Regions from separate parts of the Pseudomonas sp. P2S-1 genome, predicted to be linked through region 1. Evidence: riboswitches for the same ligand, from Rfam matches in the RefSeq annotation. Region 1 holds a riboswitch; each other region holds the start of a gene.
What was found. A riboswitch is a leader RNA that binds a small molecule or an ion and turns the genes downstream of it on or off. The one in region 1 is predicted to bind cobalamin.
Positions count from the first base shown of each region.

Region 1 (9,892 bases):
CCGTTGTGGGTGTTCTTCGGGTGGCCGTTGACGTACTTGAAGGCGTACAGGTTGGCGTCCGAGGCCGGCATCAGCTCGATCACCCCGTCCGGCGAGTGGTTGGCCACCCGCGCGCACTTCTCGAAATCGTGCCAGCGCAGGTAGTCCTGGCGGATGTACTCGGCCATTTCTTCCAGGCAGGTGGTCAGGCCTTTGCGGGCGACCAGGTGGCTGAGGTCGGTCACGTCGATATAGCGGGTCATGAGGGCTTCCTTCTTCTAGGCGGCGGATTCAGTTGCGAACGGGCAGGTGCACTTCGGCGAGCATGCAGCGCGCGCTGCCGCCACCGATGCGTTCGATATGGTCGATATTCACCACCACCGGGTGGCTGTGGCGCTCGGCCTGGCGACGCTGCGCCGGGCTCAGGGAGTTCCAGGCGCTGCGCGACATCACCAGCAGCGCCTGGCCTTGCTTGTCGTGCACTTCGAGCATGTTGCCGGCGAAGCCTTCGAGCTGGTCGAAGTCCAGGGCGAGGATGTCCTTGCCGGTGTCGCGCAGGCTGCGTTCCAGGGTGTAGCGCTCGGCAGCGTTGGGTAGGGCGTCGAGGCAGGCCACGGCGAGCTGGCGGCCGACGCTCATCATCACGTTGCTGTGGTAGATCGGTGCCTGGTGGCGGTCGACCGCATGGAACACGCAGAGGCGGTAGTCGAGGCGCTCGGCGAACTCGCGCAGGGCCTCGCCATGGGTGCGCCCGGAATGGCAGGCGTAGCTGATGCGGTGCTCGCGGTCGAGGACCATGCTGCCGGTGCCTTCGAGGAAAATCTGCTGCTGCTCCAGCGGGCTGAGGTCGATGGTGTGGCGGATGGCGAAGCGCTCGTCGAGCGCGCGCAGCACGCCCTTGTCCCGCTCCAGGCGGCGGTTATGACCTTCCATGGGGTAGAGCACCAGGCTGCCGTCGGCGTGGCTGCTCCACCAGTTGTTGGGGAAGATCGAATCCGGGGTGTGTGGTGCCGGGGTGTCCTGGACGACCAGTACCTCGACGCCATGCTGGCGCAGGGTGTCGACATAGCCGTCGAACTCTTCCAGCGCTTTCTGCTGTGCACTGTCGGCGTCCAGCAGCGGCTTCTGGAAGCGGTTGTTGAGGGCGGTATCCGGGTTGAAGGCGAATCGCGCCGGGCGGATCATCAGGACCGTATTTGTTGTTTGCATCGGGCACGCATCCAGGGGTTGGCGATGCGTTCATTTTCCTCCCGATGGCGCCGCAATCCCGGCTGAAGCACGTGGAGTGCCCAGCGGGGAAAGCTGAAACCGGCGCTTTCGCAGCCGAATCGGCTGCGTGCCTTCAGTCGCTCATTGCTGCCAGCTCACGGGCCAGGTGCAGGGCGGTGCGGGCGCTGTGTTCGCCGGCGACCAGGTGGGTGAAAGGCAGGTCGATCAGGCGCTGTTCCTTGACGGCGCGCAGGTGGGACAAAGCCGGGTGTTTGCTCAGGTAGGTGCGTTTCGCTGCGGCGGTGGACCACACGGCGTCGGCCAGCAGCAGGACGTCCGGGTCCAGTTGCAGCAGGGTCTCGGCATCCACTGTAACGCGGTGCAGGTCGATGTCGGCGAGTACGTTGCGGCCACCGGCGTTGGCGATCAGCTCGGTGACGAAGCCTTGCTTGCCTTCGCTGTCGAGGCCGCGGGTTTCGCTGTCCAGGTAGAAGACTTTCAGGGGTTTGTGTCCGGCAGCGAGCTGGTGGGCGGCGTTCAGGTCGTGCTGCTGTCGGGCGATCAGGTGTTCGGCCTGGGGCTGGCGGTCGAGGAGGCGGCCGAGGGTGCGCAGGTCCTGTTCGATGGCCTGGAAACCGCTGGCTGCTGGTTTAGGTGTGCAGGCATTTTCCAGCAGGTAGCTGGCGATACCGTGCCGGGCCAGATCACGGCGGGGGCCGACGCCGTCGCGGAAAGCACTGTAGAAACCGCCGATCACCAGGTCGTAGCGCCCGGTATAGAACACCTCCGGCGAGGGGTATTGGCGTGACAGCAGTGGCACGCCGCGATAGCGGTTATCGGTCAAGGCGCTGGCATCGTCATCTATATAGCTGACGGCAGCCAGGGCCGGGCCGGCTTGCAGCGCCAGGACCATGTCGGCGGCATGCTGGTTGAGGGCGAGGATGCGCTGCGGTGGTGACTGTCGCAGGGTCCAGTCTTCGCCGCAGTTGCGGTAGTCGAGGGCGTGGCCGGTGGTGCTCAGTAGCAGGGTGAGCCAGAGCGCGTGCTTCATGGATTGCTCCTGTTGAGCAGCAGGTTCTCGACCGGTTTGCCGTCGACCAGGTGTTCCCGGGCAAAGCGCCGGGCATCGTCGTGACTGGCGATGCGGTACCAGCAGCGATCCGGATAGACCGTGGCGATCGGCCCGAGATTGCACGGGAACTGGCAATGGGTGCGGGTCAGCAGCACGCCGTCCCTGGTCTCGATCCGGTCGGCGGCGAGCAGCTCGTTGCGTACCGTCTTCCACACCTTCAGCGCCCCGCGCAAGGTGCAGCGCGGGCCGGTGCAGAGCATGACGTGACGGGCATGCTCGGGGATATGCGACCAGTCGGGGTGGGTGGGGATGTCCTGTTCGTTCATGGTGTGTCCTTGGTAAAGCATCGCTGGCAAGCCAGCTCCCACAGGTTCAGCACAAAGCTTGAGACCTGTGCAGTACCTGTGGGAGCTGGCTTGCCAGCGATGAGGCCATCAGTTACAGCACAAGGTCAGAAGCTGTAGGTGTACCGCGCTTCAGCCGTAAACGGCCGCCCCAGGTTCCCGACCCGCCGCGACCCGCTGTCCATGCTGGTGGTGTAATCCCGGTCCAGCAGGTTCTCCAGCAGCAGCGCCAGGCGATGCTGGCGCCGGGCATCCAGGTACCGGTAGGCATCGGCATCCACCACGCTGTAGTGCCCGTAGTCGATATCCCGCGGGCTGACCACGCTGCCGATGTAACGAATCGCCGCACCGGCACCCCACATACGATCGGCGGACTCATAGCCGACCCGGCTGCGAGCGAAGAAGCCGGGAATGTTGTTGATGGTGGCGCCGTTACGCGATTCGCTCAGGTTGCGGGTCATGTCCGCCTGCACCTGCCAGCGGTCACTGAGCTGTACCTTGCCGTCGAGTTCGAAGCCACGCACGGTGATCTCGCCGTCGCCGTTGACCCACTGGGTGTCGACGAGGGTGATCAGGTCCTCGATGCGTCGATGGAACAGCGTACCGCTGACATTCCACGGCTGGCCGTTGAGCAGGTTGCTGTAGTCCAGGCCCAGCTCGGCGTTGCGGCTTTTCTCCGGTTTGAGGTTGGGGTTGCCCATCTCGTCGCCGGGCTCGTTGACATACAACTGCTCGGCATTGGGCAGCTTGTAGGCCGAGCCGAACTGGCCACGCAGCTTGAGGTTGTCGGTCAGATCGTAGAGCGAGGTGATCATCCCCACGGTGGCGCTGTCGCCACTGCTCAGGTGCTCGCGGCGCACGCCGATGCTCGGGTGCCAGTCGGGCAGGGCGGCGATCTCGGGGCGCAGTTGCAGGTACAGGGCATGGGCCTCGGCCTGGTTCTGGTCGATCTTCAGCACATCGTCCTTGCCCTTGAACCACTGGTTGTCGCTGCCGAACACCAGGGTGTGGCCGCCGGGCAGCACGGCCTCGCCCTCGGCCTGCACGCCCCAGTCGCTGAAACCCCAGTAGTCGTTGTGGTTGAGCACGCGCGGCGTGCCATCGGCGTTGTTGTAGACCCGGTTGTAATTCGTGTCCCAGTCGTTCATGTGACCTTTGACGAAGTAACTGAAACGCTCGTTCAGATGCTGCTGGAAGGTGGCCGTGGCGATCTGCTGGACGCGGTCGTTGGTGGTGTTGCGGTTGGCGTCGGGGCGCAGGAAGTCGAGGCTGGCGGCGCTGTACTGGTAGAACAGCTCCAGGCGGCTATCATCGCCGAAGCCCTGGGTGGCCTTGGCCCCGAAGGTGTTGACCTCGTAGCCGCGCTTGCGGTCGCTGACCGTCGCGGTGATGTCGCTGCTGTGGTACGGCTGGTAGCCCTCGGAGATGTTGTGGCTGACATAGGCCAGCAGGCCCAGGTCACCGAAGCCGTTGCTGAAGATCCGTTCGATGCGCGCATCGCCATTGCGCCCGGCGAAGCTGTCCACGCCCAGGTTGACCTGGCCCGACGCATCCCGGGACTGGGCGTTGCGGGTGACGATATTGATCACCCCGGATACTGCCTGGGTGCCGAACAACAGGCTCTGGCCGCCCTTGAGCACTTCGATGCGCTCGATGGCGGCGGCTGGCAGGGTGTCGATGTAGATGCCGCCATAGAGACGGTTATTCAGGCGCACGCCGTCGAGCAGGATCAGGGTGTCGTCGTTGCGTCCGCCCAGCAGCGAGTAGGTGCCGTAGTCGAAGGGGCCTTGCTTGGGCGCGACATACAGGCCCGGGACGAACATCTGCAGAACCCGGGTGATATCGGCGCTGGGGCCGGCGCGTTCGATCTGCTCGCGCTCCACCACTTCGACCTTGCTGCCGTAGCGGGCCATCTGCGCGATGGTATTGGACTCCACTGGTGGCGCCGAGACGAACTGTCGCTCCAGTTCCAGGGTTTGCGCGAACGCGAGGGTATTGCCGCCCAGCAGGCAGCCAATCAAGGAGAGATAACGTGTATTCACTGACTTCTCGAAAAGGAATTTTCGGGAAGCGCACAGGAGGGAGCTGGCGAGCGCGCGCCAGACTACCGGCTCGTGCCCGCCCACCGCAGGTTTGCCAAATGACTGACGCATCCGTTCTTCAGTCGTGATGCTTCAGGCCGGTCTCCGGGCTTGCGAGTCTCGAAGCCATTCGCCTTCCCATGCGTCCTGCGCACAGTGGCTCTGTTGAAGGCTTCACTCGCTTACCGTTGCGGGGGCAGCGCCGGACTTGTCATCTAAGACTCACCGGCTTCCCGTTTCACCTGCCGCGCGGCGGCGGCAGACACCTGAAACGGGCGGCATCTGACCATTGGGGTGACCGTTCGTCAACCTCTCCGGGTGGGGAGCGGCAAGCTGCAAGCTGCAAGCGACAAGAAAAAGCGGGGCGGGGGAGGTTTTAAGATGGGAGGCTGCAAGAAAAGGCTGGTACACCACGGTCTGCCTTTTCTTGCAGCTTAAAGCTTAAAACTTAAAGCTTGGGACTGCGCGTTACTTATGCAGCTCTTCCGCCGCATACAAGGTGTTTTCCAGCAGGCAGGCACGGGTCATCGGGCCAACGCCGCCCGGTACCGGGGTGATCCAGCCGGCGCGGGGCAGGGCGGTCTCGTAGACCACGTCGCCGACCAGCTTGCCGTCTGCCTGGCGGTTGATGCCGACGTCGATGACGATGGCGCCTTCCTTGATCCACTCACCTTTCACCAGGCCCGGCTTGCCGGCGGCGACCACCACCAGGTCGGCACGGCCGACATGGCCGGCGAGGTCCTGGGTGAAACGGTGGGTGACGGTGACGGTGCAGCCGGCCAGCAGCAGTTCCATGGCCATCGGGCGACCGACGATGTTGGAGGCGCCGACGACCACGGCGTTCATGCCGTACAGGTCCTGGCCGGTGCTTTGCAGCAGGGTCATGATGCCTTTCGGAGTGCACGGGCGCAGCAGCGGGATGCGCTGGGCCAGGCGGCCGATGTTGTACGGGTGGAAACCGTCGACGTCCTTGTCCGGGCGGATGCGCTCCAGCAGCAGGGAGGCGTCGAGGTGGGCCGGCAGCGGCAGTTGCAGGAGGATGCCGTCGATGTCCGCGTCATTGTTGAGGCGATCGATCAGGTCGGTCAGTTCCTGCTGGCTGGTGCTGCTGGGCAGGTCGAAGGCTTGCGAGATGAAACCGACTTCCTCGCAGTCCTTGCGTTTGTGCGAAACGTAGACTTGGGACGCCGGGTCGGTGCCAACCAGGATCACCGCCAGGCCGGGGGTGCGCAGACCTTGCTGGCGACGTTCAACGACACGTTGGGCGATCTGCTGGCGCAGGCTGGCGGCGATCGCCTTGCCGTCGATAAGTTGTGCAGTCATGACGGGTGATTAACCATCGAGAGAAAAAAAGAGCGCGCATTCTCGCATGAGCCGCGCGCAGGGCAAAGGCGCTTGGTCCGGCAATTGCCCTAAGCCCTTCAATAAAATGAATTTTTTTGAAAAACATGTTGACGCTCCAAAAGGGCGTCTATAAGATGCGCCTCACTTGTCGGGCAGGGCCTAGCACTGGTTAGCAAGGTCGGGCAGAATGAGCGGATTTGGCTTGTTCGGTACGGCTAACGTTAATTTGTAATCGCAAGCGAAAGCAGATTAAATATGCGCCCGTAGCTCAGCTGGATAGAGCATCCGCCTTCTAAGCGGATGGTCGCAGGTTCGAGTCCTGCCGGGTGCGCCAATCAAGGCAGCTTTGGCACAAGTAAAAAGCAGCATGCAATATGGTGGACGTAGCTCAGTTGGTAGAGCGCAGGATTGTGATTCCTGTGGTCGAGGGTTCGATTCCCTTCGTCCACCCCATATTCCAGAAGGCGCCTGATGAAAGTCTGGCGCCTTTGCTTTAAATGCTTCACGCGGACGTGGTGAAATTGGTAGACACACTGGATTTAGGTTCCAGCGGCGCAAGCTGTAAGAGTTCGAGTCTCTTCGTCCGCACCATCTAAGCGTCTGTTTTCAAAGGGTTTTCTCCCGGCGACTCTCAAAATGGGAGCAGGTTGGGAACACTTTGGGAACCGCAGCAAGAAAAAAGGCAGCCTTCATGGCTGCCTTTTGCGTTTGCGGACCGCGGCCATCAGAGCCGCAGCGCATGTTCCAGCATGCCGATCATGTCCGGCCCGTCCTGGTGAATCCATTTCCCGTAGTGTTTCCAGATCATCGCCGTCGAGGTGTGCCCCATCTGGTCGGCAATCCAGTCCAGCGGAACCACGCCGGTGCTCAGCGTCTGGCTGGCATAGGTATGCCGGCAGTTGTTCGGGCCGCGGTACCGCACCCCCACATTTTCCAGATGCGCACGCCACCAGGTCTTCACCAGGACATCGGAACTCGTCCAGGCGGCGTTGGTGGTGGTCTTGTGGAAGATGAAACGCACCTTCTGCTGCTTGACCGTCCTGTTGTCGCGATCGGTAACGTCGACGGTGACCAGCGACTGGCCCCTGGTGAAGCGGATCTGTGATCGCAGCGCTTCCAGGGCGGGCTTGATCAAACGCACCTCCCGGGTAGATCGGCGGTTCTTGGTCACCCGGTAGTTGCTGCGCACCTGCGATCGACGGAATTTCACCGCGCCAGTGTCCAGGTCGACGTCCTCCCAGGCCAGGGCGATCGCCTCCGATACCCGTGCACCGGTCCAGATCATGAACTGGATCAGGTTGATCTCCTGTTGGTGATCGGGATCGCCGCCCAGGATGAGATCGATCTCGCTCCGTTCGAATGGATCGGGGTCGTCGGCGTCGGGGAGACGGACGGTGATTCCCTCGGTGGGGTCGTGGGCAGATTTGTTCCTGGTGCGGTACAGCGTGAAGATCTGCCGGACGATGCTCAGGATCTCCCGGACCGTCTTGTTGTGAAGCACAGGCATCAGCGTCTTCTGGATCCAGGTCTGCAGATCGAGGTGGTCGATCTGGTCGGCCTGGCGGTGTCCCCACATCGGCCGGATGTGGTTCTTCACCTTGCTGGCGTAGGCCAGGAAGCCCGATGTGGCCATCTCGTTGCGTTTGATGTCCAGCCACAGGTCGATGAAGTGGCCGAAGGTGTTGCTCTGCACCCGGGGCGAGTCAGGGAAGTGGCGGGCGTAGCTGAATGTCCCGGATTGGATCTCGTAGTTGATGATCCCGACCAGGCGTTCGGCGTTGGCCACGCTGGCGGGGGAGGCGTCGCCGGGGATGGATTCCCGACACAGTTCGCCCTGGTAACGGAAATACACGCGGACACGATTGCCGCGGACTTCTACTCCATCAGCCATTGGATTTTCACTCACGAAGGAAAACGGCCCAGTGTATGGGCCGTTGTGTTGGACGGCCTGTTTGCAGGCCTAGAAGATTGCAGCGGTAGTTCTCGGTGGGGCGATCCGTCTAGCCGTGGCACAAGCCGACGAGACCGGTGATCAGCCACCACAGTTCTTGGGCTGCGAGGAAACCTGCCCCTGCGCTGAAGCCGCACATGATGGCCAGTTTGGCGATCGCCTTAGCGCTCATCGGTGGCTACCTGCTGTTCTCCAGAGTGGGTATAGATCACGGGTCCTTGCGGGCCAAGCAGATCTCGGCTGCGCTCGACGAGCAAAGCAGGGTCTAGCCCCAGCTTTTTGGCCATCCCTTCCGCGGCCTGCAGGGCGCTGGCAGTGTTGCTGGCGGTCAGGCGGTGGCCTTTGACGGTGGCCACGTAGGTACCGGTCGTGTACCGGCAACGGATCTCAACGGCCACGGTATTGACCTCGCTGCTCACGCTTGGCGTCGACATTTGCCATGTAAGCCGTCCATGCGGCCGACTGGGTCTTTTGGCGGATCTTGCTGCATTTCTGGTGGTTGCCCTTGGTGCGCGATCTGTTGCAGATGTCGCAGTGGTTCGGCAGGTCCAGGGAGTGAGTGGCCAGACGTGGCCGGATTTGTTCAGACATTTTCATCCTCCTCGACAACCATAGCTTTCCGGCGCTGCTCGTCATGCTTCAGTTGGGCCCATTCGACCCCCAGGCTCCATGCTTCCTCAAAGCTATTTGCATACACCCATACAGTCCCGATGAACCCCCAACTTTCGCTGAAGGAAGCCTTGCGGTACTCCCGACGAGGAGTACCAAACTGAACCGCTAGTCCGTGATAGCCCGCTTGGTCGGCGATATAGGCGTTCGATACCAGCACTTCCCGCGCATGCTCCCGCTTATCCTCGTCGTCCTCGACCGGCCAACCCTCTTGAGCAAGTATCTCCGCTAACGGCTTGAGTGAGGCGTGCTGGAGAGGTTGCCCCTTCAATGCGTCAAGGAAGTCCTCTAGTGGGTCTTCCAGGACTTGGCTGTCGAGTTCCTCTGTGCCGAGTACTGACGCCATATCAACAACGTGAAGGGTTCTGAGTGAGTTATCGAAAGCCTGCTCTGCCCGTGATGGCGTGGTAGCCTTCTCGGCGCTGACTTCGGGGGTTTGTACTTGCATGGTGCTTCTCCTTGGGGTTGGTCGGTCTTGGAGGGTTGCCGCCCTCCGGGACCATCTTCTATGCCGCCACGTAACCGGCGGCGGTCTTGCTCAGCAGGCCGGCTTCGGCTGCCTTCTGCATCAGCCTGGTGGCTCTGTCGCTGCCTATCCGCAGAACCTTCGCGACCTGACGCACTGCCACCTTCGTTCCTCTTTCCGTGCTGGCTATCAGGTTCAGCAAATCGGACGGAAGCCCGTCGCTTACTGCTCGTGCCTGCTCCGTTTCTCGATGTTCCTGTTGCTGTTCCTCGGCCTGTTCCTGTTCCGCTGCTACTGCTACCGAGGCGCGTTCCTGCGCGGGTGCTGGACGCAGTGCGGAAAGGATCAGGGCCGGCACGATTTCCAGCGCAGCGGCGAAGCCCAGGCAGAGCATGGTGGCCAGTTCGAGCGGTAGGCCCACGGCCTTGGATGGCAAGGCCAGCAGGGCAGTGAGTTCCTGTGACGCCTGGTCCCGGCGTACCTGGGCGCTCTCCCGTTCTGCGTCGAGGCGTGCCAAGGCGGCTGTCTCCAGTTCAAGGGCACGGGAAACCATGCCCCGCTCGCGCAACGAGTTGGCCTGTTGGTGGACGGCGGCCGCATCGCTGTCGAGCTGCTCGATGCGTGCGGCGTCTGCGTCGCGCTGCTCCACCAGGTCGATCTGGCGTTGTTCTTGACGGGCCTGGTACTCGGTGCGGCTGTTGATGATCGAGGACATGAGTCGGTCGTAGGTGGCCCAGCCGGAGACGGCGCCCAGGGCAATTGCGCAGGCCATCATCA
Region 1 is NZ_CM170068.1:50,482-60,373, forward strand. Features, by position in the region: gene AC2CQI_RS00185 (ornithine cyclodeaminase) at 1-242, opposite strand, end outside; gene ctlX (citrulline utilization hydrolase CtlX) at 271-1,188, opposite strand; gene AC2CQI_RS00195 (ABC transporter substrate-binding protein) at 1,322-2,239, opposite strand; gene AC2CQI_RS00200 ((2Fe-2S) ferredoxin domain-containing protein) at 2,236-2,586, opposite strand; gene AC2CQI_RS00205 (TonB-dependent receptor plug domain-containing protein) at 2,712-4,646, opposite strand; cobalamin riboswitch at 4,765-4,970, opposite strand; gene folD (bifunctional methylenetetrahydrofolate dehydrogenase/methenyltetrahydrofolate cyclohydrolase FolD) at 5,154-6,008, opposite strand; tRNA gene AC2CQI_RS00215 (tRNA-Arg) at 6,287-6,363, shown strand; tRNA gene AC2CQI_RS00220 (tRNA-His) at 6,407-6,482, shown strand; tRNA gene AC2CQI_RS00225 (tRNA-Leu) at 6,536-6,620, shown strand; gene AC2CQI_RS00230 (Arm DNA-binding domain-containing protein) at 6,754-7,920, opposite strand; gene AC2CQI_RS00235 (hypothetical protein) at 8,142-8,399, opposite strand; gene AC2CQI_RS00240 (hypothetical protein) at 8,368-8,571, opposite strand; gene AC2CQI_RS00245 (hypothetical protein) at 8,564-9,097, opposite strand; gene AC2CQI_RS00250 (hypothetical protein) at 9,156-9,892, opposite strand, start outside.

Region 2 (9,892 bases), 3.0 Mb from region 1:
AGATCGCCGCCCGTTCCTTTTCCTTGTCCATGCCGTTCTCGGCAACATTGCTGTTGGAGCCGACGGTCACATACAGCTTCCTGCCGTCGGGGCTGGCGATGACGTTCTTGGTCCAGTGGTGGTTCAGCGGCCCTCCCGGCAGCTCGCTGACCGGCTCGCCCGGGCCATTAAGCGAGGTGGCGCCTTCCTGGTACTTGAAGCGCAGCAGGCGATCGGTGTCGGCCACATACAGGTCATTGCCGACCAGGGTCATGCCGAACGGCGAGTTGAGGTCCTTGAGGAACACCGTGCGGGTTTCCGCCACGCCATCCTTGTCGGCATCGCGCAGCAGGGTGATGCGGTTGGGGCTAGGTACGCCAGCGCCGGCCTTGGCCATGACCTTCTTCATCACCCAGCCACGGATGCCCTTGCCGTCGTCGGGTTTCTCCGGTGCGTTGGTTTCCGCGACCAGTACGTCGCCATTGGGCAGCACATAGAGCCAGCGCGGGTGATCCAGGCCACCGGCGAAGGCGACCACCTGGGTGCCCTGGGCCGCCTTGGGCTTGCCGCCATCGGGCCAGCCGACGGCGGGGGCGATGTTCACCGTGGGGATCAGGGTTTTGTTCGGTTCCGGCAGTTGCGGCGACGGGCCGCTGCCGTCGGTGACCTGGAGCCGGGCGGATTCGCCGCAGGCAGTCAGGCCGGTGGTGATGGCCAGCAAGATGGCAAGGCGCAGGGTGGGCATGGTCTGACTCCTTGGGATAGGTCCTAAAGAGTCAGAGGTGACGGGGGCGAGGGAGGTTCAGTCAGCTTCAAGCTATAAGCCTTAAGCTGCAAGAAAAGGCGCCGCTGCTCTTGCTTGCAGCTTATGACTTGCAGCTTGCGGCTGAACTCACGCCTGCTTCAGCAACAGCGCAACCCCGGGATAATACTGCCCCACCTCATCATGCAACTTCCGATACCCATACGGAAAACACCAGGCAATGGCACAGGCCGTATGCTTCTGCAGATCATCCACCAGGTCCTGCAGCTCTTCCGGGCTGGCATGCTGGCCCAGCTTGCACGGGCTGGCGAACAGCGCCGCGACCTTCAACTGGCTCGGATAGGCAATGGCCTTCGCCGCCTGCACCGTCTCCTGCAAGGCCCCGCTCAGATCAAGCCGTCCGACCTTCGGCCAGCGCTGCCCGGCATGCAGGTAAGCTGATTCATCCTTGCTGGCGATCAACAGATCGCAGCGCGCGCCCCGTTCGCCTTCGTCCCGCTGCTTCTTGCTCTGGTAACCCTGCAGGGTCACCAGTTCGGCCTGCCACAGCGCTGCCGACAGCATTCCGATGTTGCCCTGCACCCCTTGCCAGTGCGGACCCTCGTTGTCACCCAGGGTCTGGTTGAAGCGTTCGATGCATTCGCTCCAGCGCTCCAGCGCCGGCCGCAGGAACTCAAGACGGGGGTTGTTGATGATCAGACCTTGCATGCTGCTCTCCTTCGTAATTGTTGTACGAGCTACAGCGACAGCGTTGAATCATGTCAATGTGATATCACTCGTTTGGAGTGTGGCACAACGTGAAAGTTGCGCCGTTGGCCGCAATGTGACGGCGGTCTCCAATTGACGCTCCGGGCCCAACCCTCTAACCTTCGCGACTTGTTTCAGGTGCCCCGTGACTGCAAGGTCGACCGGGTGAAACAGGGAAGCCGGTGCGATTCCGGCGCTGCCCCCGCAACGGTAAATCGAGTCAAGACTGTGCACGGCCACTGGGTGTCGAAACCCGGGAAGGCGCCCGGTCAGGATCGCCCGGCGATCCGCTCGTTAGCCCGGAGACCGGCCTGCAAACTGTCAACGGCACCACGGCGGGTGGTGCGCGGTTCTCCGGGCCCTGGCGTCCGGTGCCTGCGCTTCCCTCCGTGCCCCCATCCCCTCAGCTGTCGCCGCCCTGCGACAGTGGCCCGCGGAGACCCCCGATGAGCGAATCCCCCGAACGTGACGAACGCCACCTGGCGCGCATGCAGCGCAAGAAGGCGGTGATCGACGAGCGTATCGCCAATTCCCCCAACGAATGCGGCCTGCTGCTGGTGCTCAGCGGCAACGGCAAGGGCAAGAGCAGTTCGGCCTTCGGCATGCTCGCCCGGGCCCTCGGCCATGGCATGCACTGCGGCGTGGTGCAGTTCATCAAGGGCCGCAATGCCACCGGGGAAGAACTGTTCTTCCGCCGCTTCCCCGAGGAAGTGCGCTACCACGTGATGGGCGAGGGCTTCACCTGGGAAACCCAGGACCGCCAGCGTGATATCGCCGCTGCCGAAGCCGCCTGGGAGGTTTCCCGTGAGTTGCTGCGCGACCCGGGCATCGGCTTCGTCGTCCTCGACGAGCTGAACATCGCCCTCAAGCACGGCTACCTCGACCTCGATACCGTCCTCGCCGACCTCCAGGCCCGTCCGCCGATGCAACATGTCATCGTCACCGGTCGCGGCGCCAAGGACGAGATGATCGAACTGGCCGACACCGTCACCGAGATGGGCATGATCAAGCACGCTTTCCAGGCCGGCATCCGTGCCCAGAAGGGCGTCGAACTATGAGCGACACCCGGCATTGCCCGGCGGTGCTGATCGCCGCGCCGGCCTCCGGCCAGGGCAAGACCACCGTGACCGCCGCCCTGGCCCGCCTGCACCGCAACCAGGGGCGCAAGGTCCGTGTGTTCAAGTGCGGCCCGGACTTTCTCGACCCGATGATCCTCGAACGCGCCAGCGGCGCGCCGGTGTACCAGCTCGACCTGTGGATGGTCGGCGTCGAGGAAAGCCGTCGCCTGCTCTGGGAAGCGGCCGGCGAGGCCGACCTGATCCTGATCGAGGGCGTGATGGGCCTGTTCGACGGCACCCCGTCCAGCGCCGACCTGGCCCGTCACTTCGGCGTGCCGGTGCTGGCGGTGATCGACGGCACCGCCATGGCCCAGACCTTCGGCGCCCTGGCCCTGGGGCTGGCGCGCTACCAGGCGGACCTGCCCTTTGCCGGCGTACTGGCCAACCGGGTTGGCTCGTTGCGCCACGCACAACTGCTGGAAGGCAGCCTGACCGAGGGGCTGCGCTGGTATGGCGGGCTCTCCCGCGAGACCGGGATCGAACTGCCAAGCCGCCATCTCGGCCTGGTCCAGGCCAGCGAACTGACCGACCTCGACCTGCGTCTCGACGCTGCGGCCATGGCCCTGGGCGATAGCTGCCAGTCCTCCCTGCCGCCGCCAGTGGCCTTCGAGCCGCCTGCACCCCGCCATATCGAGCGCAAGCTGGAAGGCGTGCACATCGCCGTGGCCCGTGACGAGGCCTGCGCCTTCACCTACGGCGCCAGCCTCGACCTGCTGCGCGAGATGGGCGCCGAGCTGAGCTTCTTCTCGCCGATCCACGACCAGGAACTGCCAGACGCCGACAGCCTGTACCTGCCCGGCGGCTATCCGGAACTGCATCACCATGCATTGGCGGCCAATACGCCGATGCTGGAAGCGATTCGCGCCCATCACCAGGCCGGCAAACCGTTGCTGGCCGAGTGCGGCGGCATGCTCTACCTGCTCGATGCCCTGACCGATGTCGCCGGGGAACGCGCCGAACTGGCCGGCTTGCTGCCGGGCGAAGCGACCATGCAGAAGCGCCTGGCGGCACTCGCCCTGCAATCGGTCGAACTGCCGGAAGGCACCCTGCGCGGCCACACCTACCACCATTCCCTGACCAGCACCGAGTTGGAGCCCATCGCCCGTGGCGTGAGCCCCAACGGCGGACGTGGCGCGGAAGCGGTATACCGCATCGGCCGCCTGACCGCCTCCTACGTGCATTTCTATTTCCCGTCCAACCCAGACGCGATGGCGGCGCTGCTGGCGCCATGAGCGAACATGCCTACAGCGAAGCCGAGCGCGCGGCGATCTACCGCGCCATCGGCGAACGCCGTGACATGCGCCACTTCAGCGGCGGCGAGGTGGCGCCCGAGCTGCTGGCGCGGCTGCTGGAAGCGGCGCACCAGGCACCCAGCGTCGGCCTGATGCAGCCCTGGCGCTTTATCCGCATTACCCGGCGCGAGCTGCGCCAGCGTATCCAGGCCCTGGTCGAGGACGAACGCCAGCGCACCGCCGAAGCCCTCGGCCAGCGTTCCGACGAATTCATGCAACTCAAGGTCGAAGGCATCAACGACTGCGCCGAAGTGCTGGTGGCGGCGCTGATGGACAAGCGCGACGTGCATATCTTCGGCCGTCGCACCCTGCCGGAAATGGACCTGGCCTCGTTGTCCTGCGCGATCCAGAATCTCTGGCTGGCGGCCCGGGCCGAAGGGCTGGGCCTGGGCTGGGTGTCGCTGTTCGATCCGCAGGCCCTGGCCGATCTGCTGCACATGCCCGCCGGGGCCAAGCCGCTGGCGATTCTCTGTCTCGGCCCGGTCCACGCGTTCTACCCGGCGCCGATGCTCGCGCTGGAAGGCTGGACCACGCCACGGCCGCTGGCCGACATGCTCTACGAAAACCAATGGGGAGAAGCCGAATGAGTGTGGCCTTGCTGACCGTGGCCGGGGTGGCGCTGGATGCGCTGCTGGGCGAGCCGCGGCGCTGGCATCCGCTGGTGGCCTTCGGCCGTTTTGCCGGGCGCCTGGAACAGCGCTTCAATTCCGGCGGGCGCGGCTGGCGCAGTCATGGGGTGACCGCCTGGTTCCTGGCGGTGATTCCGTTGACCCTGCTGGCGACGGCGTTGTCCTGGCTGCCCTACATCGGCTGGCTGGTGGAGATTCTCGCGCTGTACTGCGCCCTGGGCCTGCGCAGCCTTGGCGAACATGTGCAGCCGGTGGCCGACGCCTTGCGCGGCGGCGACCTGGACGAGGCGCGCAAGCGGGTCGGCTATCTGGTCAGCCGGGAAACCGCCGAACTGGATGAGACGGCCGTGGCCCGGGCCGCCACCGAATCGGTACTGGAGAATGGCAGCGATGCGGTCTTCGCCGCGCTGTTCTGGTTTGTCATCGCGGGGGCGCCGGGCGTCGTGCTCTATCGCCTGAGCAATACCCTGGATGCCATGTGGGGTTATCGCAACGAACGCTTCGAGCGCTTCGGCTGGGCCGCGGCGCGGATCGACGACGTGCTCAACTACCTCCCGGCGCGCCTGGTGGCGCTGACCTACGCGCTGTTGGGCAATACCCGCCTGGCGCTGAAGTGCTGGCGTCAGCAGGGCCCGAAATGGGACAGCCCGAATGCAGGTCCCGTGATGGCATCCGGCGCGGGTGCCCTGGGTGTCGAACTGGGCGGCTCGGCGGTCTATCACGGCGAGCTGCACGAGCGCCCGCAACTGGGCGAAGGCCCGCCAGCGGATGCCGGCGCCATCGAGCGCGGCTGGCAACTGGTGTGCAAGGGCGTGTGGCTGTGGTTGCTGCTGCTGTGCCTGGGAGCTGAATTCCATGCTTGAACACGGTGGCCGCCTGCTGCGGGCGATCGCGCACTACGGAATTGTCCGCGAGGACTGGCTGGACCTGTCCAGCGGCATCGCGCCCTGGGCCTTCCCGATTCCCGAGATTCCATTGCGTGCCTGGGCGCGCCTGCCGGAGACCGACGACGGTCTGGAACAGGCCGCCGCCGCGTACTACGGCGTAAAAGAGTTGCTGCCGGTGGCCGGTTCCCAGGCGGCGATCCAGGCGCTGCCGCGCCTGCGTCCGCTGGGCAAGGTCGGTGTGTTGTCGCCGTGCTATGCCGAGCATGCCGAGGCATGGCGCCGTGTCGGGCATCGTCTTCTGGAACTCAATGAAGCACAGGTCGAGGCGCAACTGGACAGCCTCGACGTGCTGGTGCTGGTCAACCCGAACAATCCAACCGGACGGCTGCTCAGCCCGGAAACCCTGCTCGGCTGGCATGAACGCCTGGCCCGGCACGGTGGCTGGCTGCTGGTGGACGAAGCCTTCATGGACAACACGCCGGTCCATAGCATCGCTGCGTTCAGCCAGCGCGAAGGGCTGATCGTGCTGCGTTCGTTCGGCAAGTTCTTCGGCCTGGCCGGGGTGCGCCTGGGCTTCGTGCTGGCGGAAGCGCCGCTGTTGCGAGCGCTGGCGGAAGAGCTGGGGCCCTGGTCGATCAGCGGACCGACCCGCGTGCTTGGGCAGGCAAGTTTTGCCGACAGCGAAAGCCAGCGCCTGCAGACCGAACGTTGCGCCACCGCCAGCGCCCGTCTCGCCGCCTTGCTGGAGTCCGCCGGTCTGAAGCCTTCCGGCGGCTGCGACCTGTTCCAGTACCTGCGCCATGACCAGGCCGCGATCCTCCACGATTTCATGGCCCGGCGCGGCATTCTCCTGCGCCTGTTCGATCAACCGCCCAGCCTGCGCTTCGGCCTGCCGGCGGACGAAGCCGACTGGCAACGCCTGGCCGCCGCGCTGGCCGCCTACCGCAAGGAACAGCCATGACCACCCTGATGGTGCAGGGCACCACCTCCGATGCCGGCAAAAGCACGCTGGTCACCGCGCTGTGTCGCTGGCTGAAACGCCAGGGCGTCGGCGTCGTCCCCTTCAAGCCGCAGAACATGGCGCTGAACAGCGCGGTCACCGCCGACGGCGGCGAGATCGGCCGGGCCCAGGCGGTGCAGGCCCAGGCCTGCAACCTCCAACCCCACACCGACATGAACCCGGTGCTGCTCAAGCCCAACAGCGATACCGGCGCCCAGGTCATCGTCCATGGCCGTGCGGTCACCAGCATGAATGCGGTGGCCTATCACGACTACAAGGCCATCGCCATGCAGGCGGTGCTCGCTTCGCACCAGCGCCTGAGCGCCGCGTATCCGGTAGTGATGGTGGAAGGTGCCGGCTCGCCGGCCGAGATCAACCTGCGCGCCGGCGATATCGCCAACATGGGCTTTGCCGAGGCGGTGGACTGCCCGGTGATCCTGGTGGCCGATATCAATCGCGGCGGGGTGTTCGCCCACCTGGTCGGTACGCTCGAGCTCCTTTCGCCGAGCGAGCAGGCGCGGGTCAAGGGCTTCGTCATCAACCGCTTCCGTGGCGATATCGCCTTGCTCCAGCCTGGTCTCGACTGGCTGGAAGAACGCACCGGCAAGCCGGTGCTGGGCGTGCTGCCCTATGTGATGGACCTGCACCTCGAAGCCGAGGATGGCCTCGACCGCCGCCAGGGCGCCAAGGCCGCGCAGGTGCTCAAGGTGATCGTCCCGGTGCTGCCGCGCATCAGCAATCACACCGACTTCGATCCACTGCGCCTGCACCCGCAGGTGGACCTGCAATTTATCGGCCCCGGCGAGGCGATCCCGCCGGCCGACCTGATCATCCTGCCGGGCTCGAAAAGCGTGCGTGGCGATCTGGCGCAGCTGTGCGAGCGCGGCTGGGAAGAGGCGATCGCCCGGCACCTGCGCTATGGCGGCAAGGTGGTGGGTATCTGCGGCGGTTTGCAGATGCTCGGCCGCGAAGTGCATGACCCGCTGGGCCTGGAAGGGCCCGCGGGGAGCAGCGCGGGCCTCGGGCTGCTGGACTACTCGACGGTGCTGGAAGCGCAAAAGCAGCTGCGCAACGTCAGCGGCAGCCTGACCCTGGAGCAGGCCGGGATCAGCGGCTACGAGATCCATGCCGGTGTCACCAGCGGTCCCGCCCTGGCGCATCCGGCGGTGAAACTGGCCGACGGTCGCGACGACGGCGCCATCAGCGCCGACGGCCAGATCCTCGCCACCTACCTCCACGGCCTGTTCGAATCCCCCGACTCCTGCGCCGCACTGCTGCGCTGGGCCGGGCTGAAACAGGTCGAGCGCATCGACTACCATGCCCTGCGCGAGCGGGATATCGAGCGCCTGGCCGACCTGGTGGACAAGCACCTGGACCAGGCGCTGCTTCGTCAACTCTGCGGGCTCGACTGACATGCTCAACCTGATTCTCGGCGGTGCCCGCTCGGGCAAGAGCCGCCTCGCCGAACAACGCGCCACGGCCAGCGGCCTGGCGGTGACCTATATCGCCACCAGCGAGCCGCTGGACGGCGAAATGAATGCCCGGGTGCAACTGCACCGCGAGCGGCGCCCGGCCGGATGGGCGCTGATCGAGGAACCGCTGGCCCTGGCCGCGGTGCTGCGCGCGAATGCTGCCGCCGACCGCTGCTTGCTGGTGGACTGCCTGACCCTGTGGCTGACCAACCTGCTGATGCTCGAAGACCCGGCCCGCCTCGCTGCCGAGCGCGATGCGCTGCTCGACTGCCTGGCCGGATTGCCGGGGGAGATCCTCCTGGTCAGCAATGAAACCGGCCTCGGTGTCGTGCCCATGGGCGAGCTGACCCGGCGCTATGTCGATGAAGCCGGCTGGCTGCACCAGGCCGTCGCCGAACGTTGCCAGCGGGTGATCCTCACCGTCGCCGGCCTGCCGCTCTACCTCAAAGGAAACCCATCATGACCCAAGCCTGGTGGCTCAACCCGTGCCGCGTGCCGGACGAACAGGTACGCGCCGAGGCCCTGGCGCGCCAGCAGCAACTGACCAAGCCGGCCGGCTCGCTGGGGCGCCTGGAGCAGGTGGCGGTGGAGCTGGCGGCATTGCAGGGGCAGCTCAAGCCAACGCTGGACCAGGTATGGATCAGCATCTTCGCCGGTGACCATGGCGTGGTTGCCGAGGGTATCTCTGCGTATCCGCAGGAAGTGACCGGGCAGATGCTGCTCAACTTCGTCAGCGGTGGCGCGGCGATCAGCGTGCTCGCTCGTCAACTGGATGCGCGTCTTGAAGTGGTGGACCTTGGGACGATCAATCTCGACCTCGATCTGCCAGGCGTGCGTCACCTGCGCATCGCACCGGGTACCGCCAACTTTGCCCAAGGGCCGGCCATGACGGCGGAGCAGGGCGAGCGTGCCTTGCAAGGCGGGCGTGACAGTGCCTTGCGAGCGGTGCAGGCCGGGGCGCGGTTGTTTATCGGTGGCGAGATGGGTATCGGCAATACCACGGCGGCCAGTGCGCTGGCCTGTACCTTGCTCGGGTGCGCGGCGGTCGAGCTGAGTGGGCCGGGCACCGGGCTGGATGCGGCGGGGGTGCGGCACAAGGCCGAAGTGATCGAGGCGGCCTTGCAGCGCCATGCCGGGATTGCGGGTGATCCGTGGCAGGCATTGCTGCATGTCGGCGGGCTGGAGATCGCCGCACTCGCGGGCGCCTATCTCGCCTGTGCCCAGGAAGGTGTCGCGGTGCTGGTGGATGGTTTTATCTGCACGGTCGCTGCGCTGGTTGCGGTGCGCTTGAATCCGTCGTGCCGGGCCTGGCTGTTCTTTGGTCATCGGGGTGCCGAGCCGGGCCATCGTCGGGTACTGGCCGAGCTGGAGGGGGAGCCGTTGCTGGAACTGGGCCTGCGCCTCGGCGAAGGCAGCGGTGCGGCGCTGGCGGTGCCGCTGCTGCGCCTGGCCTGTGACCTGCACGGGCAGATGGCGACCTTCGCCGAAGCGGCGGTGGCGGATCGGCCGGCATGATCCTCGACCTGCTGCGCCATGGTGAAACCGAGCTGGGTGGCGGCTTTCGCGGCAGTCTCGACGATGCGCTGACCGAGCTGGGCTGGGCGCAGATGCAGGCGGCGGTGGAAGGCGGCGGGCCATGGGATCGCCTGGTCAGTTCACCGTTGCAGCGTTGTGCGCGATTTGCCGAGCGTCTGGCGGCGGAGCTGAAGTTGCCGCTGACGCTGGAGCCGGGGATGCAGGAATTGCATTTCGGCGAGTGGGAAGGGCGCAGCGCGCTGGAGTTGATGGACGGTCATGAGGAGGCGCTGGGGCGGTTCTGGGCGGATCCTTATGGCTTCACGCCGCCGGGTGGCGAGCCGGTTATCGACTTCTCCGGGCGCGTTCTGGCCAGCCTGGCGCGTTTGCACACGGCCTATGCTGGCGAGCGGGTGTTGCTGGTGACCCATGGTGGTGTGATGCGCTTGCTGCTGGCCCGGGCTCGCGGGTTGCCGAGGGAGCAGTTGTT
Region 2 is NZ_CM170068.1:3,038,989-3,048,880, reverse strand. Features, by position in the region: gene AC2CQI_RS13360 (PQQ-dependent sugar dehydrogenase) at 1-724, opposite strand, end outside; gene AC2CQI_RS13355 (hypothetical protein) at 872-1,450, opposite strand; cobalamin riboswitch at 1,609-1,818, shown strand; gene cobO (cob(I)yrinic acid a,c-diamide adenosyltransferase) at 1,936-2,547, shown strand; gene AC2CQI_RS13345 (cobyrinic acid a,c-diamide synthase CobB) at 2,544-3,839, shown strand; gene bluB (5,6-dimethylbenzimidazole synthase) at 3,836-4,486, shown strand; gene cbiB (adenosylcobinamide-phosphate synthase CbiB) at 4,483-5,391, shown strand; gene cobD (threonine-phosphate decarboxylase CobD) at 5,384-6,376, shown strand; gene AC2CQI_RS13325 (cobyric acid synthase) at 6,373-7,827, shown strand; gene cobU (bifunctional adenosylcobinamide kinase/adenosylcobinamide-phosphate guanylyltransferase) at 7,829-8,350, shown strand; gene cobT (nicotinate-nucleotide--dimethylbenzimidazole phosphoribosyltransferase) at 8,347-9,402, shown strand; gene cobC (alpha-ribazole phosphatase family protein) at 9,399-9,892, shown strand, end outside.
Region 2: it holds a riboswitch for cobalamin, as region 1 does, so the genes downstream of both, cobO (cob(I)yrinic acid a,c-diamide adenosyltransferase) here and AC2CQI_RS00205 (TonB-dependent receptor plug domain-containing protein) in region 1, are expected to answer to the same signal.

Region 3 (9,892 bases), 1.5 Mb from region 1:
TTGGCATGGCGCAGCACCTCGTCGACATACAGGTCGACCGAGGCGTGGTTCTGCACCTGCATGGGGTTGGCCAGGCGCAGGCTGGGGTAATCCTCCGGCAGCTCGCGGGCAGTTTCCGCCAGCAGCGCCAGGTGCGAATCACCGCTGCAGAGAATCACCAGCTCGGCCGGGGTCTGGCCGAGGTCGGCAATGCTGTCGTCCGGCACGAAGCCGCCGGGCTGGGTCCGCAGCAGGTGCATGGATCAGGCGCCCAGGGCAGCGCGCAGGCGTGCTTCCAGAGCAGCGGCATCCAGGTCCTGGCCGATCAGCACCAGGCGGGTGATGCGCGCTTCGTCGCTGCGCCAGGCGCGGTCGAAGTGCTTGTCGAAACGGGTCCCCACGCCCTGGATCAGCAGGCGCATCGGCTTGCCCGGAATCGCCGCGAAACCCTTGACCCGCAGGATGCCGGTGTCGGTGACCAGTTGGGTCAGGGCATCCAGCAGCAGGCTTTCGTCGGCTTCCGGCAGGTCGAGGGAGATGGAGTCGAAGGCGTCGTGGTCGTGATCGTCGTGGTCATCGTCGCCGTCATGGTGCGAATCGTGGTGGGTGCGGCGGCCGTCGATATGGGCCTCCGACTCGGCACCCAGGCCCAGCAGCACTTCCAGCGGCAGCACGCCCTTGCTGGCTTCGACCACCTTGACCGCTGGCGGCAGCTCCTCTTCCACCTCGGCGCGCACGGCGGCCAGGGCTTCAGGGGCGACCTGGTCACACTTGTTGAGGATCACCAGGTCGGCGCTGGCCAACTGGTCGGCGAACAGCTCGTGCAGTGGCGATTCGTGGTCCAGGTTCGGGTCCAGCTTGCGCTGGGCATCGACCTGGTCGGGGAAGGCAGCGAAGGTGCCGGCGGCCACGGCCGGGCTGTCGACCACGGTGATCACAGCGTCGACGGTGCAGGCATTGCGGATTTCTGGCCACTGGAACGCCTGGACCAGTGGTTTGGGCAAGGCCAGGCCGCTGGTTTCGATGAGGATCTGGTCCAGGTCGCCACGGCGCGCCACCAGTTCGCGCATCACCGGGAAGAACTCTTCCTGTACGGTGCAGCACAGGCAGCCGTTGGCCAGTTCGTAGACGCGCCCGTTGGCCTCTTCCTCGGTGCAGCCGATGCTGCATTGCTTGAGGATCTCGCCGTCGATGCCCAGTTCGCCGAATTCGTTGACGATGACCGCGATGCGGCGGCCATTGGCGTTGTCCAGCATATGGCGGAGCAAGGTGGTTTTGCCCGAGCCGAGAAAGCCGGTGACGATGGTAACGGGGAGTTTGGCCAGTGTTTTCATGTCGGATGCCCTTGGCAGCATGGCGGGCATGGGGGACGGAGGCCAGGAACCGTGCGGTCTGGACGCGTTCGCCACCGGATCACCCCGCCCGGTTAATGTGGAAGCTGGTCGAGGCAGGTCTCCTGGCTTGCGCCGTGTCCTCGGGACGCCATCGACGCCTTCCCGCCTTTTATGCTCGGCAGTGGCACTGGTCGATGGACTCGGCACTTACAGTTGCGGGGGCAGCCGCGGCTTGCCGCGTTCCCGTCTTAGCTCCGACCCGCGTCGGAGAACCTCGAACCGGCAAGGCTACGCAGTGCCCGGAAGCCGGTCAACCGCTGTATTGACGGATGTCAACGCGCGTGATTACCTAGCGCGATTCGTTTGGGTGCCTTTTTTATTACAAAAGGTGAAACGGGAAACCGGTGCGCTGTGATCGTCAGGTCCAGTCATTCCGGTGCTGCCCCCGCAACGGTAAGCAAGGAAAGCGTCTGATCCACTGTGCCAGCAGTCCGGCATGGGAAGGAGACGCCTCGGCCAACAGCCCCTTGCAAGCCCGGAGACCGGCCCATGACAGATTTGACCAAACCCGCGGTGGGCGGGCGACGTTGCAACGCCTGGGTGCCCCGCATCCAGGCGTTCTTCGCGCTTGCCTGTTGCCCGAACAACACCAAGAGGAAAGCGCCATGCCCGTCATCAGTACCGCCAGCCACGCCAGCAGCACCTCCACCACCCTCAGCCAGCGCATCGTCGCGGCCGTCAGCGCTTCGGTACTGGGCCTGTGCCTGGTCTACTTCGCCGGCTTCTCGCATATCGAAGCGGTGCACAACGCCGCCCACGACACCCGCCACAGCGCCGCCTTCCCCTGCCACTGAGGCCCGACCCATGTTCACTCGCATTGCCCGCACCGCGGGCTTTACCGGTCTGCTGGCGGCCGTGCTGCTGACCTTGCTGCAAAGCTTCTGGGTCGCGCCGCTGATCCTCAAGGCGGAAACCTACGAGAACTCGGCGCCGGCCGAGGTCCATGAGCATGAGCACGCCGGCGCGACCGCAGCGGGCGAAGGTCATCACCACGATGCCGAAGCCTGGTCGCCGGAAGATGGCTGGCAGCGCGTGCTGTCCACCACCGGCGGCAACCTGGTGGTCGCGGTGGGCTTCGCCTTGTTGTTGGCGGCCATGTACACCCTGCGCAATCCGGGCAGCGTCGGGGTCGGCGCACTCTGGGGCCTGGGCGGTTTCGCCGTGTTCTGCCTGGCGCCGAACCTCGGCTTGCCACCGGAGCTGCCGGGTACCGCCGCAGCCGACCTGGCCCAGCGCCAGTTCTGGTGGGTTGGCACCGCCGCTGCCACCGCTGTCGGCCTGGTGTTGATAGTGTTTGCAGGCAACTGGGTGCTGAAAATCGCCGGCCTGATCCTGCTGGCGATTCCCCATGTGATCGGCGCCCCGCAGCCGGACGTCCATGAAAGCCTGGCACCGGAAGCCCTGGAATCGCAGTTCATCGTCGCTTCGTTGCTGACCAATGCCGGTTTCTGGCTGGCCCTGGGCCTGATCAGCGCCTGGCTGTACCGGCGGCAGTCCGCCTGATGGCCGTCCCGTCCGGCGTGGCAGCGTTGTACGCCGGGCTGGGCTGCCGCCGTGGTGCCCCGGCCAGTGAGCTGGCCGGGCTGCTGCGGGATGTGATGCAATCGCGCAACCTGCCTTTCGCCGCGCTGGTTGCTCTTGCCAGCATCGATCTCAAGCGCCAGGAACCCGGCCTGCTGCAGCTGGCTGCCGATCTCGGCCTGCCCCTGCACTTCTTCAATGCCGTGCAACTCGCCCCGTATACCCCGCGCCTGAGCCATCGCTCGGCCATCGCCTTTCAACACAGCGGCTGTTATGGCGTAGCGGAAAGCAGCGCCCTGGCCCTGGCCGAGCAGCTTGACGGCGGGCTGGCCGAGCTGCGCGTCGAGCGCATCGTGCGCGACGATATGACCCTGGCATTGGCCTGGATCCCTGCTTCTGGCGGATAATCCGCCCTTCCGTTTTCCAGAGACCTCCCATGACCGTCTATTTCATCGGCGCCGGCCCCGGCGATCCGGAGCTGATCACCGTCAAGGGCCAGCGCCTGATTCGCCAGTGCCCGGTCATCATCTATGCCGGCTCGCTGGTGCCCGCCGCCGTGCTCGACGGGCATAACGCCGAGACCCTGATCAACAGTGCCGAACTGCACCTGCAACAGATCATCGAGGTGATCGCCGCCGCCCATGCCAAGGGCCAGGACATCGCCCGGGTGCACAGCGGCGACCCCGGCCTGTATGGCGCCATCGGCGAGCAGATCCGCCACCTGCGCGAGCTGGAGATTCCCTACGAGATCGTCCCCGGGGTCACGGCCACGGCGGCCAGCGCCGCCCTGCTCGGCTGCGAACTGACCCTGCCGGATATCGCCCAGAGCGTGATCCTCACCCGCTTCGCCGATTCCTCGCCGATGCCCGAGGGCGAAGCGCTGGCCAGCCTGGCCAGCCACAAGACGACCATGGCGATACACCTGGGAGTGCGCCATCTGCCAAGGATCGTCGAGGAGCTACGCCCGCATTACGGCGGTGACTGCCCGATCGCCGTGGTGCACCGGGCTACCTGGCCGGATCAGGACTGGGTGCTGGGAACACTGGACGACATCGTCGAGCTCACGGCGGCCAAGGGCTTCCGGCGTACCGCGCTGATCCTGGTGGGCCGGGTGCTGGCCAGCGACAGCTTCAGCGAATCGGCGCTGTATCGGGCGGGGCATGCCCATCTGTACCGGCCTTGAGACGTATTGCATTGCTATCACCGTGCCTGCACATTAGGACGACCACCACCCAAGAAAGGATTTCCCCCGATGCTGGAACTTCGTCCTTGCTGCGAATGCTGCGCCACGGCACTGCCGGGCGACAGCCGTGACGCGATGATCTGCTCGTTCGAGTGCACCTATTGCCGTAGCTGCGCGGACGATCAACTGAAGGGCAAGTGCCCGAATTGCGGGGGTGAATTGCAACCGCGACCGGCGCGGGTCGGGGAGAAGCTGGTGAAGAATCCGGCGACGACGGTGCGGACGGTGAAGGCCGAAGGCTGTCCTGCACACTAGAAGCTTATGGTGTTGCTGATGGCCTCATCGCTGGCAAGCCAGCTCCCACAGGTAGTGTGTGCACCGCAAACCCTGTGGGAGCTGGCTTGCCAGCGATCAGGCCATCGAATTCACATCAATGCGCCTGCATCTTGCTCTTGATGAACCCCACCACCCAGGTCAGCACCGCACCACCGGCGCCACCGCCGATCACGCTGCTGATAATGGCTGGAATATCCAGGGAACCTTCCGCGCCGGCCTGGGCCAGGGACTGATCGCCGGTCAGATGGGCCAGCACCTGCCCCACCACCACGCCACCGACCCCACCAAGGACACTGTTGAGCACCGGGCCCATGCCCTCCTTGCTCAACCCCGCCGCGTTGCCGCCAATCACACCCGCGATGACTTGCACAACCAGACTGATGATATCCATTGCAATAGCCTCTCTTAGCGTCTGCAAGAACGCCTCGCGTGCGGGCTACTGCGGATACGGCACTACAACGGGCATCGAGACGTCGAAGTCCGACCGACGACAGCAGGCTGTGGCGGATACCCGACAGTATATGTAGGACTTTTTACTTGCGCGAATAACCTGCGATCAAGGCTTGACGCTCTTCAGCTCGTTCAGCAAACCCAGCAGTGTCTGCAGCTTCTCGTCGCCGAACTGCTCGAGGATGCGCTGGTAGTTGCGCTCCATATCCTCGCTCATGGCGATGAAGCACTGCTGGCCCTGCTCGGTCAGGCCGACGAAGACCCGGCGCTGGTCGGTGCTGGACTTCTTGCGGCGCACCAGGCCGTCGCGCTCCAGGCGGCTGAGCACGCCGGTCATGCTCGGCTTGAGGATGCAGGCCTGCTCGGCCAGTTGATGGCTTTCCAGCTCACCCTGCTGGCGCAGGATGCGGATCACCCGCCACTGCTGCTCGGTCAGGCCATGTTCGTTGAGGGAGGGCCGGAAGAAGGCCATGGCGGCTTCCCGGGCTTGCAACAGGGTGAGGGTCAGGGACGGTCTTGGTTTCGGCATGGTCAGACTGATATCAACGGTGATTGTGCAGCTTAAGAGCCGGGCTTTCGGGCTGCAAGCGCCGCTGTACTACCGCGCCGGCGAACCCTGCGCACTCGTCAAATATATTGAACTGACGCGTGCGTAAAACATCACGCTTTCACCCGAATTTTCAATGGCTTAACCGATAAATCGTAGTCCAAATGTTAAGAAATACGGACACAGAAACGTGAATCCGCTTGATATATTTAACGGCTCTGGCAAGCTATGGGGCAGGTTTCGACCGGGAATCGACCTTCGCGTGCATCCCGGCAGTGCTCGAAACCTCAGGCAGCGCCAGGTCCGAACCGGCGCGCCTGCACAACAATGACAGGCCGCGCCTGTCCCAAGGTGACATATGCCCAACAGCAACATTGGCAATAAGAATCAGAAATCCCGCAAACCCGTGGTCCTGATGACCATGGGCACTCAAGAACGCAAGGGTCACGACTACCAGGTGATGACCCACAAGTACATCGTCCCCCTTGTCGAACACGCTGACTGCGTCCCGGTCCTGGTACCCACCTGCTGCGGCGTGGAAGACCTCGAGCAGTACCTGGACATGGCCGACGGCGTGTACCTGACCGGCGCCGGGAGCAACATCGACCCGGCCCTCTACGGCCAGGAAAACGAAACCCCGGGCAAGGCCCAGGACCGTGACCGCGACCTCTTCGACCTGCCGCTGGTGCAACTGGCGATTGCCCGTGGCCTGCCGATCTTCGGCATCTGCCGTGGCATGCAGGAAATCAACGTGGCCCTCGGCGGTGATATCTACCAGAAGGTCTATGCCGAGCCAGGCTTCAACGATCACCGGGAGAACCCCGAGGATCCGGTCGACGTGCAATACGCAGCCTCCCACAGCGTGCGCCTGAAGCCGGGCAGCTGGCTGCGGGAACTGCTGCAGAGCGACGAGATCCGCGTCAACTCGCTGCATGGCCAGGGCCTGAAAACCCTGGGCGACGGCGTCGAGCCCCTGGCTCATGCCGAAGACGGCCTGGTCGAGGCGATCCATGCGCCAAGCCTGTCGCCGTTCCTGTTCGCAGTGCAATGGCACCCGGAATGGCAAGCCGCGAAGAATCCGGATTCGGTGCGGATGTTCGAGGCGTTTGGCGACGCTTGCCGGGCGCAAGCGGGAAAGAAGCAGCAGAGCAAGACTCAAAGCATTGCTTGAGATAATCATCTCAAGCAACTGATTTAAAAGGATTTTTAAATCAAAAAGGCCGTATCGAAGACACATCGATACGGCCTTTTTTGTGCGCATCGCAGCGCCACACCTCACAAATGATTTTATAAAAACGTCGTAACTCGTTGTTTTTGAATGATTTAACCGGAAATATAATCAACTTTAAGAATATCGCTCAAGCTGCTGTCTGCGCTACGGAATGGCATCCATCCTCGGCTCCATTCCCACCCTTCCCGTCAGTTCGCCTTCGATCTGCCCCGACAACGACCAGACCCCGGCCATCACCCCGGTGCCATGGTTCTCCATCAGGTTCTGCCACTCCTCGTTCAATGCCGCGTTGAGGATCACCCGCAACTGCTCGACCATCTCCGGCCGGTCGCTCTCATGCATCATCGCGCCGATCCCGGCCGAGGCCACCGAGATCGCCATCCCCGCCGCCTTGCCCACCGCTGCCGCCACGGCGCTGAGTGCGCCCCGGGGCGCCAGGGTCGCTTCCAAGCGTGTGCTGGCTTTGCTGGCCACCGATGACAGTCCATTGTCCGACGCTGTCGCATTGGCCGCGGCGGCCTTGCGAATCTCTTCGTTCAGCGCCAGCCAGGCCGGCAGCTGCACGAAGGGCTTTGCCGTGAGCACGCCGCGCAGGCTGGCGTCCCGCGCGGCAGGCGGGCCCAGGGCAATGGCGGGAATACGTTCGAGGTGCAGGGCGAACTGGTCTGGCGCAGGCCGATAGCGCTCGCCAATCCCCTGGATCTGCTGGCCGAGCAATTGCACGTACAGCTCGGTCGCACGCTCGCGGATCAGGTCGGGGTTGATCTGCTCGGCCACCGGTTCCAGAACGCGCTCGCGATAGGCGTCCTGCAGATACAGGGTCAGGCGGTTATCGGGCTGGTCGCGGTGCTGGCTCATCTTGTACCAGGCCACCCTGAGGGTCAGCCATTGCTGGGTCCAGTAGCCGGTGAACCAGGGAATGAAATTCTCTTCGGTCTGTACCTGCACCTGCTCGCGCCAGACCCGCATGGAGCGCCGTGCATAGTCCCCGGCCGACCCGGCGGCGCCGCGCGAGGCCTGGACGATCTCCCGGTCCACCTGCTGCCAGGCAGCGGGCGACAGCACAACCGGCGGTACCTCCGGCACGCGATTGCGCGAACCGCAGCCGCACAGGATCACCAGCAACGCCACAAGCCACACCCGATACAGGGAACGCCGGTTCACGATCGCCACCCCCTTCGCCACGCTTACTGGAGTATAGGAACGGCGCGGGTGCGGCGATCTAACTTCTGGCGATATCCAGCAGGGGCCAGTGCGCCAGGGGCTCGTACTTGCCCTTGGTGGACTCGTAGAGCACGAACTCCCGTGCATTCCAGCGAAACTCCGGCGCCACCGCTGCCTCGGGCACTTCGTTGCGGAAGTCCCGGGCCAGCGTCAGGTGCGGGCGAAACTCTCTTGAATCGACGACGAAGCCCAGTGGCACCAAGGCCTCCTGCAACTGGTAGACCCAGCGCAGTAGTACTTTTGGCGGTTCCTGCGTGGTCAGCACCAGCGCCTGGCTGCGCCGCCAGACCTCCAGCCGATCGAGGACCAACGGTTCCAGGCGCTCCGGCGGGCGCAGCCGTGCGGCTACTTCGAGAATCGCCGGCAACTGGCTTACACCGACTGCACCAAGAAACATCAGGGTCACATGGAAATTTCCGCTCGGTACCGGCTTGCCGCTGCGCAGGCGCAGGTCGCTACGCCAGCGCGACAGGGCCTTGCCTTGCGCCGGGGTGCAGGGCAAGGCGAAGAACAGGCGCTTGAAGGGTTCGTTGGGTCCGGGGTCGAGGCTGATCACGATAGGCTCCTTGGGTGTCTCGCGGCACTATGACTCAAGACAGCACCACCCTGCCCGGCTATCCTCGGCTGCGCCAGAAAATGACAGACAAGGAGAGCCCATGAGCCTGGAGCTGCGCGTTGCCACCCCGACGGACGTCGAAACCCTGTTCGAGATCCGCACCAGCGTCACCCAGAACCACCTGTCCCGCGAGCAGATGGCCGGGCTGGGGATCACCGCCGAGGTGCTGGCCTCGATCCTCGAAACCGAGCCCTGTGCCTGGATCGCTCACCAGGATGGCGTTGCCGTGGGGTTCGCCATGGTCGATGGCGAGGCTGGGGAGGTCTTTGCCCTGTTCATCAGGCCGGGATTTGAAGGGCTGGGGATTGGCCGGGGGCTGATGAGGCTGGCCGAGGCGTACCTGTTCCGGAACCATGAGCGGATCTGGCTGGTGACCGATGGCAATGCCGATATCAGGGCCAACGGGTTCTATCAGCGACTGGGCTGGGAGTTGGTCGGGCGGGTGGATGAGCGGGATGTGCGGTATGAGAAAGATCGCTGATTTGCGGTGTTGCTAATGGCCCTATCGCTGGCAAGCCAGCTCCCACAGGGACCGCGTGCACCGCAGATCCCTGTGGGAGCTGGCTTGCCAGCGATGAGGCCCTGAAAGCCAATAAAGAACTCAAACCGGCGAAATGGTCCCCAACGCCCCGATCACGATCGCCAGTGCCAGAAACCCGAACAGAAAAATCGCCATCTTGCCCATCACTGCCTCCACCTACCGAAAATAAACCTTGCATGGGGCCTATTCTCGGCAAGCATCTGTTTGCATAACAGATTCAGAAAGCACTGAAAAATACGGATCAGATCAGCAGCGGAAGTGCCCGACCATGCCGTGCAGACGGCTGCTGAGGTGGCTCAGCTCGGTACTCGCCGCAGAAATCTCGGCACTGGCAGTGGCCGATTCCTCGGCGGTCTCGCGCACGCGGGTCACGCTCTGGTTGATCTCTTCGGTCACCGCCGCCTGCTCCTCCGCAGCAGTGGCGATCAGCTCGCTCATCTGCTGAATATTCGACACCTGCCGGGTGATCTGCTCCAGGGCCGTGCCGGTGTCACGTACACCATTCACCGAGGCGCTGGTCTGCTCCAGGTTGGTCTGCATCATCCCGGTACTTTCATTGGCGATGTGCTGCAGCTTGATGATCAGTTGCTCGATCTCGCTGGACGAGGCCTGGGTACGCTGCGCCAGGTTGCGCACCTCGTCGGCGACCACGGCAAAGCCGCGCCCCGCCTCACCGGCCCGGGCCGCTTCGATGGCAGCGTTGAGGGCCAGCAGGTTGGTCTGCTCGGCCACCGCCTTGATCACATCGAGGATCGCGCCGATACGCCCGCATTCCTGCTGCAAACGCCCGAGGGATTCGGCGGAGATGCCCACGCCATTGGCCATTGCCTCGATCTGCCGGATCGCCTGCTGGGACATCGCCAGCACGCT
Region 3 is NZ_CM170068.1:1,530,484-1,540,375, forward strand. Features, by position in the region: gene cobN (cobaltochelatase subunit CobN) at 1-239, opposite strand, end outside; gene cobW (cobalamin biosynthesis protein CobW) at 243-1,313, opposite strand; cobalamin riboswitch at 1,409-1,605, opposite strand; cobalamin riboswitch at 1,662-1,878, shown strand; gene AC2CQI_RS06825 (CbtB domain-containing protein) at 1,979-2,167, shown strand; gene AC2CQI_RS06830 (CbtA family protein) at 2,178-2,876, shown strand; gene AC2CQI_RS06835 (cobalamin biosynthesis protein) at 2,876-3,301, shown strand; gene cobM (precorrin-4 C(11)-methyltransferase) at 3,331-4,077, shown strand; gene AC2CQI_RS06845 (DUF1272 domain-containing protein) at 4,147-4,392, shown strand; gene AC2CQI_RS06850 (hypothetical protein) at 4,508-4,804, opposite strand; gene hpaR (homoprotocatechuate degradation operon regulator HpaR) at 4,970-5,392, opposite strand; gene AC2CQI_RS06860 (gamma-glutamyl-gamma-aminobutyrate hydrolase family protein) at 5,769-6,581, shown strand; gene AC2CQI_RS06865 (hypothetical protein) at 6,786-7,814, opposite strand; gene thpR (RNA 2',3'-cyclic phosphodiesterase) at 7,864-8,421, opposite strand; gene AC2CQI_RS06875 (GNAT family N-acetyltransferase) at 8,522-8,962, shown strand; gene AC2CQI_RS06880 (methyl-accepting chemotaxis protein) at 9,269-9,892, opposite strand, start outside.
Region 3: it holds a riboswitch for cobalamin, as region 1 does, so the genes downstream of both, AC2CQI_RS06825 (CbtB domain-containing protein) here and AC2CQI_RS00205 (TonB-dependent receptor plug domain-containing protein) in region 1, are expected to answer to the same signal.